One region of the Aliihoeflea sp. PC F10.4 genome, then DNA from elsewhere that is predicted to be linked to it. Evidence: predicted binding sites of a transcription regulator. Region 1 holds the regulator's gene; each other region holds the start of a gene.
The links. Region 1 encodes LexA, which represses DNA repair genes until DNA is damaged. Its sites were predicted from a motif close to TGTTCNNNNTGTGTTCNG; they were not measured.
Positions count from the first base shown of each region.

Region 1 (4,183 bases):
GACGTGCAGTGAGCGAAGGCCAGAAAATCTACTGGATCTGCCCACTCGTGGAGGAAGCCGAAGGCATGGACGTGATGTCCGCCGCCGACCGGCATAAAGCGCTGGCCGAGATTTTCGGCTCCGATGTCGGGCTGGTTCACGGCCGCATGTCGGGCGCGGCGAAAGACGAGGCGATGGCCGATTTTAAAGCCGGACGCACCCGTATTCTCGTTGGAACGACTGTCATCGAGGTCGGCGTCGACGTGCCGGACGCCACCATTATCGTCATCGAACACGCCGAAAGGTTCGGCCTTGCGCAACTGCACCAGTTGCGCGGACGGGTCGGGCGCGGCGATGCGGCTTCGAGTTGCGTGCTTCTCTATCAATCTCCGCTCGGCGAGATCGCGAAGCAGCGCCTTTCGGTCATGCGCGACACCGAAGACGGGTTCCGCATCGCCGAAGAGGATTTGAAACTGCGCGGCGAAGGCGAATTGCTCGGCACGCGCCAGTCCGGCACGCCGGGTTTCCAGCTTGCACGGCTCGAACACCACGCCGATCTTCTCGCCATCGCACGCGACGACGCACGCCTTTTGCTCGACCGCGACCCTGACCTTACCGGTCCGCGTGGCAAGGCAATCCGCACGCTTCTCTATCTGTTTGGCCGCGACGACGCGATCAGGTTGATTCGCGCCGGTTGAGGAATGCCGAAAGCGCCACGAGCAGCCAGCCCGCGATCAGGAGTAGGCCACCTGCCGGAGCGGCCATCGGGAAAAGCCGCGTTTCGAGGAACGAGCGCGCGACAAGATCGCCGCAAAATAAGAGAATGCCGGCAACGATCGTCCAGCCGCCCGCGATCTGCCATCGACCGAACCACCCCGCCGATACCACCAGCAGGGCCGGTGCATGGATAAGCAGGAACGACGCGGCCGTGCCGAGATCGCCACCTGTGCGATGCGCTGCAACCGCCGATAAGGCCACGCCGCTTGCACCGAACAGCGCCCCTATTGCGAAGAGAATCCGCCCCGGTTCAATCATTTCAGCCCCTGATTCATGCAATTTCGTCGTGACTCTTGCAGAACACAACTGGAACAGGTAGGTTTGTTCTGGTTTTGTTTTAACGATTCCTTTTAAGGCCAGCCATGCTGACGCGCAAGCAACACGAACTCCTTCTCTTCATCCATCAGCGCCTCAAGGAGAGCGGTGTGCCGCCCTCCTTCGACGAAATGAAGGAAGCGCTGGGGTTGGCTTCAAAATCCGGCATTCACCGGCTGATCACCGCTCTTGAGGAGCGAGGCTTCTTGCGCCGCATGCCAAACCGGGCGCGCGCCCTGGAAGTTATCAAGCTGCCGGAGTCGATTTCTCAGCCTCCGAAACGCTTTCAACCGAGCGTCATTCAGGGCAGCCTCTCGGATAAGCCTGCGGCGAAGCCGGAACGACAGCCGCTACAGCCCGCGACCCGCGGTCCCATCGAGGTTCCAGTCATGGGGCGGATCGCGGCAGGTGTGCCGATCGACGCCATCCAGCACGCAACACGCGCCGTTACCGTCCCGCCAGACATGCTGACGGGTGGCGAGCATTACGCGCTGGAAGTTCACGGCGATTCAATGGTCGAGGCCGGTATCCTTGATGGTGACACAGTTATCATCCGCTCGGGCCAATCCGCGACGCCAGGCGAAATCGTGGTCGCACTCGTCGACGATCAGGAAGCGACGCTCAAACGCTTTCGCCGCAAAGGCGCGTCGATTGCACTCGAGGCCGCCAATCCGGCCTATGAGACCAAGATCTACGGCTCGGACCGTGTGAAGGTGCAGGGCAAGCTGGTCGGGCTGATCCGGAAATACTGAACTGGAAGCTGATACGACCTGGGTTGACACAGGGCGAGCGAGGTTATCGAGAAGGAAGCCGGTGTTCGGTTCGATGGGTGGTTATATGCCAACGCATCAATGATCAGTCGTTTTCGGCTTGCGATGGCTCGGCTGGTGCCGGTCGTTCGGGACGGACGTAAGGTCCCATTCCGCGCGCGGCGCGTGAGAAGCGGCGATGATCGTGCCAGGGTCGATATGGCTCGGTGATCGCATATCGTATGTGAGGTTGTGCCGCTCCCTCGCTCCGCCATGTGATCTGCGCACTGCCGCCTCTTGCCAGATCGCGCGCGGTTATTACCTTCACCGAAGGGGCGCGACATGGGTTTTCGGCGGTCGCGTCCGCAATGACGATCAGCCCTGCCTCGCCGCAAACCTGTTCAGCGATTTCTGCTGTTTCGGCATAAGCAATGACGTTTCCTTTCGCACTCGTCGCGGTGCAAAGCCCTTCATGGCAGACGAAGACGCCGTCAGTCTGCCCAGGCACGACCTGTTCCGGCCCTAATGGCCGTTCGAAATTCTGCACGTCGAAGGCTCGTAGCCAGTTCTGGATCGTGAAGCGGTTCGGACGCTGGCGATTGACCGCGATGCCGCCGCTTGTCGTGCTAACTGCAACCAGCCGCGCGTCTTCTGAAATCAACACGTCCGGCAATTGGCGTGTTGCGAGCAGCGCAATGCCAGCAGCGATCAGCGGTACCGCCGCCCAGCGCAGGACACCTCCCGTCATGGTCAAAATGACGAGTGCGCAAGTCAGAACCAGCACCGCGGAAAGCGGTATGGCACCGGTCGCATCGAACGCCGATCTCTCGGCCAACCAGAACGCGATCGTCGTCATTCCCCATATGCCCATCCCCATCAGGTCGAGCGGCAGGCCATCGAGACCAACCGGCATCAAGACTGTCGCGAGCACCGCCATGGGCATGATGATGATGGAAACGAGCGGCATCGCTGTGAGATTTGCGATGACGCCCAATGGAGAGATCTGCTGGAAGTGCCAGGCGGTGAACAACGCCGTTGCCACCCCTGCTATGATCGATGTCATCGCAAGTGCCGTTGCGTTGGACAAACCGGAGCGGAGCAGACCCGCCTTCGGCGGTGGGCCGCGATCTTCAAGACGATCGCGCTTGCGTGCGCTCCAAGCGCCATATGCGGCAATCAGCGCGGCGGTCGCGGCAAACGACATCTGGAAGCTCGGGCCGATCACCTCATGCGGTGAGACGAGGATGATGATCAGTGCCGATATCGCCAGATTGCGCATCGTCAGCGCCGCGCGATCGAACAAAACCGCGATCAGCATGACGGCAAGCATCAGGAACGCGCGCTGTGCGGCGATGTCCCCGCCCGACACGATGAGGTAAAATCCTGTGCCGAACAGGGCGGTGCCGGCGGCGTATTTTTTCACCGGATGCCGCGTGGCAAGACCGGGAAAAAACGCAGCCGCCGTGCGGATGGAGACCATGATCGTGCCGCCGACGAGCGCCATGTGCAGCCCCGAGATCGATATGACATGGTAGAGTCCGGTAATCCGCATCGCTTCATTGGCAGCTTCGGGAATGCCTGTTCGTATCCCTGTGATCAACGCGGCTGCAATGCCGCCTTCCATGCCGCCGATACGCGCGACGATCCGCTCGGCCACATCGCCGCGCCGACTTTCGATCCATGTGCCAAGGCGCTCCTTGCGCGTCGATGCCGTCGCGAGTTCCGTTGCGTCCGGTCCTCTCATGAAAAAGCCGCTACCGCCAATGCCGTCGAAATAGCGCTTGAAGGCGAAATCGTAGCTTTGCGGGCGCACCGGCCCCGACGGCGGCATCAGGCGGGCGATGCCGACAACGCCTGCGCCGGGCACGAGGCCATCGGGAATCGAACGCGCCGTGACGCGGACCCGGTCGGGCGCATAGCGCAGTTCTGGACGGCCGGTCGAGACGACATCGAGTGTAAGCCGCACGCGGCCGCTTTCCTGATGCTCTATGCGCACGACGCGTCCAGTGAGCTGGATCGTGATCTCCGATCCTAGAACTTTTGTATCGGCTAGCCTCGTCTCGACCTTCGCCGCCATCATTCCCGCAAACGTCAGGAGAATCGCGGCGATGGCGGCGCGCGTCACCCCTCCGGCAACGGTTGCCGGCAGGAGGGCGAGGCTGATCAGAACCGGTACCAAGAGACTGACGAAACCGGGCTCCCAAGGCAGGTTGAAATAGATGAGCGTTCCCAATGCGAGCAACACCGGCACGAACAGGAACGCCATTCCATGGTCAAGTTCATATTCCACCGATCGTTGCAGTGAAGCGAGACTGAACCCGAACCGACCGATCCGGTGCCGCAACCGGGCCGGCACCGCATAT
Region 1 covers NZ_JBTSWH010000001.1:1,567,863-1,572,045, forward strand. Annotated here, with positions in the region: gene recG (ATP-dependent DNA helicase RecG) at 1-677, shown strand, start outside; gene ACX82Z_RS07830 (DUF423 domain-containing protein) at 655-1,014, opposite strand; gene lexA (transcriptional repressor LexA) at 1,119-1,823, shown strand; gene ACX82Z_RS07840 (ComEC/Rec2 family competence protein) at 1,927-4,183, opposite strand, start outside.

Region 2 (4,183 bases), 770 kb from region 1:
CACCGACGATCTCGACGAAGGGCCGATCATCAGTCAGGACGTCGAGCATGTTACTCATGCGGACCGGCCGGACGATCTGGTGCGAAAGGGGCGCGACATCGAACGCCGCGTGCTCTCGCGTGCCGTCGCATTGCACCTTGAAGACCGGGTGCTGATCAACGGGCAGAAAACCGTCGTGTTCGGTAAATAGCGAACTTAGGGGCGAGGGGAGAACTGGCGATGAAGGAAAGCGAAGGAGCAACGCACGGTCGCCGCGCCGTCATCCAGCTTCGTGAGAAGATTCTGGGTGGCGAATATCCCGGCGGTACGCGTCTCTTTGAGGTGCAGCTTGCCGAGGCGCTCGACATTTCCCGTACGCCGGTTCGCGAGGCGATGTCGCGGCTGGCCGAGGAAGGGCTTTTGGAGCGCGTTCCCAATGGCGGGTTCGTGGTCCGCTCCTTCAGCTATGACGACGTTATCGACGCGATCGAAATCCGCGGCGTGCTCGAAGGCACGGCCGCGCGGCTCGCCGCCGAGCGTGGTGCCGATCCTTCCGTGCTGTGTCAGATCAAGGATACGCTGGACGAGATCGACGGCTGTTTCGGCGAACGTGCCGACGATGTCGATTTCGACCGTTATGCCGATCTCAACGAACGTTTCCACAACGATCTGGCGCGGCTTGCCGGCAGCGACACCATCCGCCGCGAGGTCGAGCGTGCCTCCTCACTGCCTTTCGCCTCACCATCGGCCTTCCTTCCGGACAAGACCGAGATCGGCAAGTTTCGCCGGTCCCTTCGTTTTGCGCAGGAGCAGCATCGGGCGCTCGTGGATGCCATCGAGGCACGCGAAAGCGCGCGTGCGGAGGCCATTGCACGCGAGCATGCGCGGATCGCGCGCCGCAATCTTGAATACATCGTTGCCGAAGACCCCGACCTGATGGCGCAGATTCGCGGGATGGCGCTCATCCGTGCCTGAAAGCTCTGGCCAAAAGCCAAGCTTTATGTATACATGGCCTCCATTCGAAAGGGAGGTCCTTGAAATGGCACTATCAAGCCTGAGCAGCGTTCTCGAGCAAAATCCTAACACCGTCGAACTCCTGCGGAACTCGCGGATCGGCATGTATGTATACCCGGTCGTCGCACCGGAGTTCGCCAACTGGCGCGACGAGCAGAGAGCCTGGCGCGAAGGCGCGGTGCTTTTCGATCAGTCGCACCACATGGACGAGCTGATCGTCGAAGGTCCCGAGGCGGAGAAGTTTCTCGCCTATCACGGCGTCAATTCGTTTTCGAATTTCGATCTGAACCGCGCCAAGCACTTCGTTCCTGTCACGCCGAACGGCCATGTGATCGGCGATCACATCATTTTCCGCGAGCGTGAGGACAAGTTCATCCTCGTCGGGCGCGCGCCGACCTCGAACTGGCTGATGTTCTGCGCGGCCTATGGCAAGTGGAACGTGCGCATCAAGCACGATCCCCGCTCGCCGTCGCGGCCCGAAGGCGAGCGCGTCCTGCGCACGCATTACCGCTACCAGATTCAGGGACCGGAAGCGCCGAAGATCTTCGAGAAGATGAATGGCGGGCCGATCCCCGACATCAAGTTCTTCCATGTCGACCAGATCAATGTCGGCTCGAAGAAAGTGCAGGCGTTGCGCCACGGCATGTCGGGCGCGCCGGGTCTGGAAATCTGGGGTCCCTACGAAGACAAGAGCTATATCCTTGCCGCCATTCTTCAGGCGGCGAAGGATGCGGGCGTCGATCTGGTTCGGTGCGGATCGCGCGCCTATTCCACCAACACGCTGGAATCGGGCTGGATTCCGTCACCGCTGCCGGGCATCTACACGGGTGACGGCATGCTTGCAGCCTATCGCGACTGGCTGGGTGCGGACTCCTATGAGGCGACCGGCGCAATCGGCGGCAGCTTCGTCTCCGACAATATCGAGGACTATTACGTCACGCCGTTCGAACTCGGCTACGACTTCTATATCGGCTGGAAGAAGGATGACTTCATCGGAAAGCAGGCGCTTGAGAAGATGAAGGGCCAGACGAACCGCAAGAAGGTGACCTTCGAGTGGAACGCGGAGGATGTCGTGGAGGTCATCGCGTCGGCTTTCCGTCCGGGAGAGGACCATTACAAGTGGATCGACTTCCCGCAACCGAACTATGCCTCGACTTCGGCAGACATGGTTTTGCGGGACGGCAAACAGGTCGGCATGTCGATGTTCAACGGCTACAGCTACAATGAACGCTGCATGCTTTCGCTCGGCATCGTCGATGCGGATGTGCAGGAAGGCGATGTTCTGACGATGATCTGGGGCGAGCCGGATGGCGGCTCGGGCAAGACATCGACGGAACGGCACAAGCAGGCCGAAATCCGTGTGCGCGTTTCGCCGACGCCCTATTCCAGCGAAGCGCGCGAGAACTACGCCGATAGCTGGCGCACCAAAAAGGGCTGAGGCTTTTTCATGCAGAAAACGAGACGGCACCTTCGGGTGCCGTTTTGCTTTGTGGAATGGTTTCCCGTTCGGAAGATCACGTTTTTTCGAGGCGCGTTGACTCCTGTCCGAGGTTGAGTCCTTAATAGAACAAAACAGGAACAATGATATGAACAGGCAACGCGAGATCCACGCGCTGCGCGAACGTCTTTCCGCTTTGGAGCCGGCTGGCCTGCTCGGGCCGGAAAGCCGGTTTACGCTTGGTTTGCAAAGCATCGACGAGGTGATCGGCGGCGGCTTGTCGCGCGCGGCATTGCATGAAGTGATCGGCGGCGGCAGTGCAGATGCGGCGGCGGCGATCGGCTTCGTCACGGGGCTTGCCTTAAGGGCAGGCGGACCGTCCCGCCCGATGCTGTGGGTGCGCCAGACGATCGGCGATGCCGAGGCAGGCAAGCTTTATCCGCACGGTCTTCTGGAGATGGGGCTCGATCCGGGATCGATGGTTCAGGTTCGCCTGAAGGATGCGGCAGCGGTTTTGCGGGCCGGGATCGAAGGCGTTCGGTGCGAGGCGCTCGCCTGCGTCGTCATCGAAATCTGGGGCAACCCGAAAGCCCTCGACCTGACGGCTACGCGCCGTCTTGCACTCGGCTCGGAGGAAAGCGGGGTGCCCGTTTTTCTCCTGCGATTTTGCCAAAATGTCGAGCCGAGCGCTGCGGCGACGCGCTGGCAGGTGGCCTCTCTTACCTCGCGGCCGCTTGAAGCGGACGCACCCGGGCACCCTGCTTTCAATGTCACTCTCTTGAGGCAGCGCGCAGGCGCGTGCGGTCTTAGCTGGAAGATGGAGTGGAACCGTGAAGAACAGCATTTCGAGGAACAGGCGCTATCTCGCGCTGTGGCTTCCCTTCCTTTCGACCGAACGGATCAAGCGGCTGGCGAAACGCGCTGGCGGCAGGCGGGATGAACGGCCGATGGTGGTGGCTGCACTTCAGGCAAACGCCATGCGCCTCGTCGCAGCCGACCCGAAAGCGCTTGCGCTCGGACTTCGGCCGGGGCTCGGTCTTGCTGATGCGCGGGCGCGTGTGCCCGTCATGGAGGTTCACGAGCATGAGCCGGACGCCGATCTGAGGCTTTTGCATCATGTCGCCGATTGGTGCGATCGCTATACGCCCGTCATCGCTGAAGAGACGTCCGACACGCTGATCCTCGAAATCGCGGGCTCGGTGCATCTTTTCGGCAGCGAGGCGCGGCTTTGCAAGGATATCGAGCGGCGGCTTGGGAAAATGGGCCTGACAGTGCGCACCGCGATCGCCGGTACGTCGCTTTGCGCGCGCGCGATCGCCCGTTTCGACGGTGGCGGCATCGTCGACACCGGTAAGGAAAGGGAGCGCGTGTCGGCGTTGCCCGTCGCGGCGCTCGAAATGGAGGAAGAGACGATTGTCGCCCTGCGCCGCGCCGGTTTGATGACGGTCGAAGATGTCGCCGCCCGCCCGATCAAGCCGCTTGCGGCCCGGTTCGGTGCCGAATTCGTCCGGCGTTTGCAGGGCGTGATCGGCGAGTTCGATCCGCCGCTTCAACCGCGTCGGCCGCTGCCGCTCTTCATATCCGAACAGCGGTTTGCCGATCCGATCGGATTGGAGGAGGACATCGCCGCCGCTTTCGATTTTCTTGCACGCGGCCTCTGTCTGGTTCTGGAGCGCGAAGGGCAGGGCGGGCGGGCGTTCGAGGCGACATTCTTTCGTGCAGACGGGGCAACGCGGCGCATCGAGGCGCTTG
Region 2 covers NZ_JBTSWH010000001.1:798,984-803,166, forward strand. Annotated here, with positions in the region: gene purU (formyltetrahydrofolate deformylase) at 1-190, shown strand, start outside; gene ACX82Z_RS03910 (GntR family transcriptional regulator) at 220-954, shown strand; gene ligM (vanillate/3-O-methylgallate O-demethylase) at 1,019-2,431, shown strand; gene ACX82Z_RS03920 (ImuA family protein) at 2,580-3,371, shown strand; gene ACX82Z_RS03925 (Y-family DNA polymerase) at 3,262-4,183, shown strand, end outside.
Region 2: a site for LexA is predicted at 2,557-2,574, ahead of ACX82Z_RS03920 (ImuA family protein). Genes of this name have one in related genera too.

Region 3 (4,183 bases), on a different contig from region 1:
TCGAGAGCGGCCTGCCATCGACCAACCTGTGCAGGAGATTGAGGATATGGACCTTGGTCGGCACGCCAGCCTGCAGGGCCATCTCCACTGCCGTCAGCACGACCTGCTCGTCATGTTGCAGGACAAGCGACAGGATCTCGACCATCTCCCGGTCGCCGCCGGGCTTCCTGAGCAGGTGCTGCTGCACCTGCTTGAAGGCTTCGGGCAGTTCGGTGAAGGGCGCGCCGTTGCGCAAGGCTCCCGGCTTGCGCTGGATGACCGCCAGATAGTGCCGCCAATCGTAGACGGTCTGGCCAAGACGGTCGTGCGACCGCTCGATGATGCGGCGGTGCTCGCAGATGAGCTGCCCTTCGGCGGCAACCACGATCCGTTCCGGATAGACCCGGAGGCTGACAGGGCGGTTGGCGAAGGATGCCGGCACGCTGTAGCGGTTGCGCTCCAGATGGACCAGGCAGGTCGGAGAGGCCCGCTTGGTGTATTCGACGAAGCCGTCGAAGAGCCGAGGCATCGGCATCAGGAACTGAGCCTCCTCGGCCCGGATGTCCTCGACCGTTCCGGGTCTGAGGCCATGGGGGATCTGTTGCCACAGCTCCCGGCATCGCCGCTCCAGCCAGTCGTTCAGCGCCTCCAGCGATTGAAAGCGCGGCATCGGCTGCCATAGCCGGTGGCGGGCGTCCTGGACGTTCTTCTCGACCTGTCCCTTCTCCCAGCCCGAAGCCGGATTGCAGAACTCGGCCTCGAACAGATAGTGGCTGGCCATGGCCGAGAAGCGGGCATTGACCTGTCGTTCCTTGCCGCGGCCGATCCTGTCGACCGCCGTGCGCATGTTGTCATAGATCCCGCGCCGGGGAACGCCGCCCAGAACCCGGAAGGCGTGGTTGTGAGCATCGAACAGCATCTCGTGCGTTTGCAGCGGATAGGCCCGCACGATGAAGGCACGGCTGTAGCTGAGCTTGAAGTGGGCCACCTGCAGCTTGGTGCGCTCGCCGCCGAGAACCGCCCAGTCTTCCGACCAGTCGAACTGGAACGCCTCACCGGGTTCGAACGCCAACGGCACGAAGGTGCCGCGCCCGCTCGTTTGCATCTGACGCTGACGCTCTTCTTTCCAGTCACGCGCAAAGGCGGCGACACGGCCGTAAGAGCCCTCATAGCCGAGGCTCATCAGGTCGGCGTGCAACTGCTTGATCGTGCGCTTCTGCTTGCGCGGCCTGTTCGCTTCTGTCCTCAGCCAGGCCGACAGCCGCTCGGCATAGGCATCAAGCTTGCTCGGCCGCTCCGGCACCCGAAAGCGCGGCTCGACCTCGCCCGATCGCAGGTATTTGCGGATCGTGTTCCGCGATAACCCCGTGCGCCGCGCAATCTCCCGGATCGAAAGTCCATCCCGCAGATGCCAGCGCCGGATAACGCTCAGTAACGCCATGTCTATCACTCCAATGTCCCCTGCGCTCATCAAGCAGGGGTGGGTTCAAACATGGGTCACTTCTCGATGGAAAAATCCCTCAATCCCGGGTCAGTTCTCGGCGGAAATCAACAAAGACTCTTTTGCGAGTCCGATTGACTCATTAGGCAATAGAGAACAAATAAAGAACATACCAGCGGAGAGACCCTTTGCAAAGCCTCAAGGAGCAGCCTTTTTCGATATGTCGGATTCCGTCGCCAGTCCCGTCATCACCGAACTTCGAGAGCGCATCGCGCGCCTCGAAGGCGGGACAGGCCGTGCCCGCAAGGTGCTGCCGTTCGGCGTAGCGGAACTCGATCGGAGGCTTCCGGGAGGCGGGTTGGCGCTGGGGTGCCTGCATGAGGTGGGGGGGGGCGGTAACGGCGCGGTGGATGGCGCTGCCGCTGCGCTATTCACGGCCGGCATCGCGGCGCGCACCAAGGGCAAGGTTCTCTGGGTGGTGACGCGGCGTGATCTCTTTATGCCGGCGATCGCGCAGGCCGGACTTCACCCAGACCGGCTGATCCATGTCGAGGCAGGCGATGAAAAGGCGTTGCTCGCCTGCTTTGAGGAAGGGCTTCGCCATGGCGGTCTCGGTGCTGTCGTCGCCGAGACTGCCCGACTTTCGATGACGGCTTCGCGGCGGCTCCAGCTCGCCGCTGAAGCCTCCGGCACAATCGGCATCGCTGTGCGGCGCTGGCGCCGCCAGACCGAGGCCGGCGATTTCGGGCAGCCGACCGCAAGCGTCACGCGCTGGCGGGTGTCGGTTCTCCCCTCTGCCCAGCTCCCCGTCCCGGGCATGGGCCGGGCGCGCTGGCTCCTTGAACTCATCCGCTGTCGCGCCGGCGACAGCGCAGACATTGAAGTGGAAGCTTGCGATGGCAAGGGTCGTATCGCTCTTCCTTCCGCGATGGCCGGTGGACCGTCTTCGAAGGAAATCGGGCGACGCATCGCCTCCGCGTGAGGCAGCGCTCGTCCTTATAAGCCGGGTTGGCAATCGGCGCGTCGTCACCGCCCTTGACGCGAACGCCGAAGCACTTGGGCTTCGCACCGGCATGCCGGTGGCGAAGGCACAGGCACTCGCGCCGGGGCTGGTCGTCATCGATGCCGATCCACGCGCGGATGCGGAAGGACTGGAGAAGCTGGCGCTCTGGGCCCTGCAACGCATCTCGCCCGTCGTCATGGCCGATCCGCCGGATGGTCTGGTGATCGACACCACGGGCGCCGATCATCTCCATGGCGGCGAGGACGTCATGCTGAGCACGATCGTCCAGCGCTTTGCTGCATCCGGTGTCGAGGCGCGCGCCGCGATCGCCGACACATGGGGCGCGGCGCATGCCGGCGCGCGCTTTGCCGCACGCTCCACCCTGGTCATTCCTCGGGGCGAAACTGCGCCTCTTCTGCGGCGTCTGCCGATCGCGGCGCTGCGGCTGCAACCCGATATTGTCACAGGCCTGCGCACGCTCGGCTTCGATCGTATCGGCGATCTCCTGGATCAACCGCGCGCGCCGCTGGCGCTGCGCTTCGGTCCTGAAATCGGCCGCCGCCTTGATCAGGCGCTTGGCAATGTCGGCGAGCCGATCGAGCCGTTCCGCGAAGCCGAAATCGTCGAGGTCCGGCGCGTCTTCGCTGAGCCGATCGGGGCGGCAGAGACGATTGCCCGCTATACCGCCAGGCTTGTCGAGGCTTTGTGTCAGATCCTGGAAACCAAAGGCCTTGGCGCGCGCCGGCTCGATCTGCTGTTCCATCTCGTCGACAACACGAGGCAAGCCATCCGTGTCGGCACAGCGCAGCCGGTTCGAGACGCAAAACGTCTGACGCGGCTGCTTTGCGAGAAGATCGACACCATCGATCCGGGATTCGGAATTGAGACGATGGAACTGGCAGCGATCCTCGTCGAGCCATTGCGGGATCGGCAGACCATATCCTCGCTGGTCGAGGAACCGCAGGCGGATATTTCGGACCTGATCGATGTCCTTGCGAACCGTGTCGGAGAAAATCGCCTTTGCCGTTTCACGCCCGTCCAAAGCGATGTCCCCGAGCGCTCCGTCGCCTGTGTCCCGCCACTCGCCCCTGAAACGGGCGCGACCTGGGACGGTGACTGGCCGCGGCCGCCGCGCCTGCTGTCCCGGCCGGAACCGATCGAGACCATGGCGCTTCTGCCCGACAATCCGCCGGTGTGGTTTACATGGCGCGGCGTTCGCCGGCGGGTTCGCCGCGCCGACGGACCGGAACGCATTCGGGGAGAATGGTGGAAGCGCGACGCGGAAACCGCGACGGTGCGGGATTATTTCCGGGTCGAGGATGACACCGGCGAGCGCTACTGGCTGTTCCGGTCCGGCGATGGCGAGCGTCCGGAGAGCGGCAGCCAGCGCTGGTTCCTGCACGGGATCTTCGGATGAGCGGGCCGCGCTACGCCGAGCTTCAGGTGACGAGCCATTTTTCGTTCCTGCGCGGTGCGAGCAGTTGCGAGGAACTGTTCGCGACGGCCGCCACGATGGGCGTCGAGGCACTTGCCGTCGTTGATCGAAACAGCCTCGCCGGCGTCGTGCGCGCGCATGAGGCTGCCAAGGCCACCGGACTCCGTCTCGTCGTCGGATGCCGACTTGATCTTGCTGACGGCATGTCGGTGCTCGTCTATCCGACGGACCGCTCAGCCTATGCGCGCCTCTGTCGGCTGCTGTCCCTTGGAAAGGGCAGGGCGGGCAAGGCGAAATGCCATTTGGAATGGTCCGATGTCGTTGC
Region 3 covers NZ_JBTSWH010000002.1:67,279-71,461, reverse strand. Annotated here, with positions in the region: gene istA (IS21 family transposase) at 1-1,420, opposite strand, end outside; gene ACX82Z_RS22250 (ImuA family protein) at 1,641-2,402, shown strand; gene ACX82Z_RS22245 (Y-family DNA polymerase) at 2,317-3,840, shown strand; gene ACX82Z_RS22240 (error-prone DNA polymerase) at 3,837-4,183, shown strand, end outside.
Region 3: a site for LexA is predicted at 1,573-1,590, ahead of ACX82Z_RS22250 (ImuA family protein). Genes of this name have one in related genera too.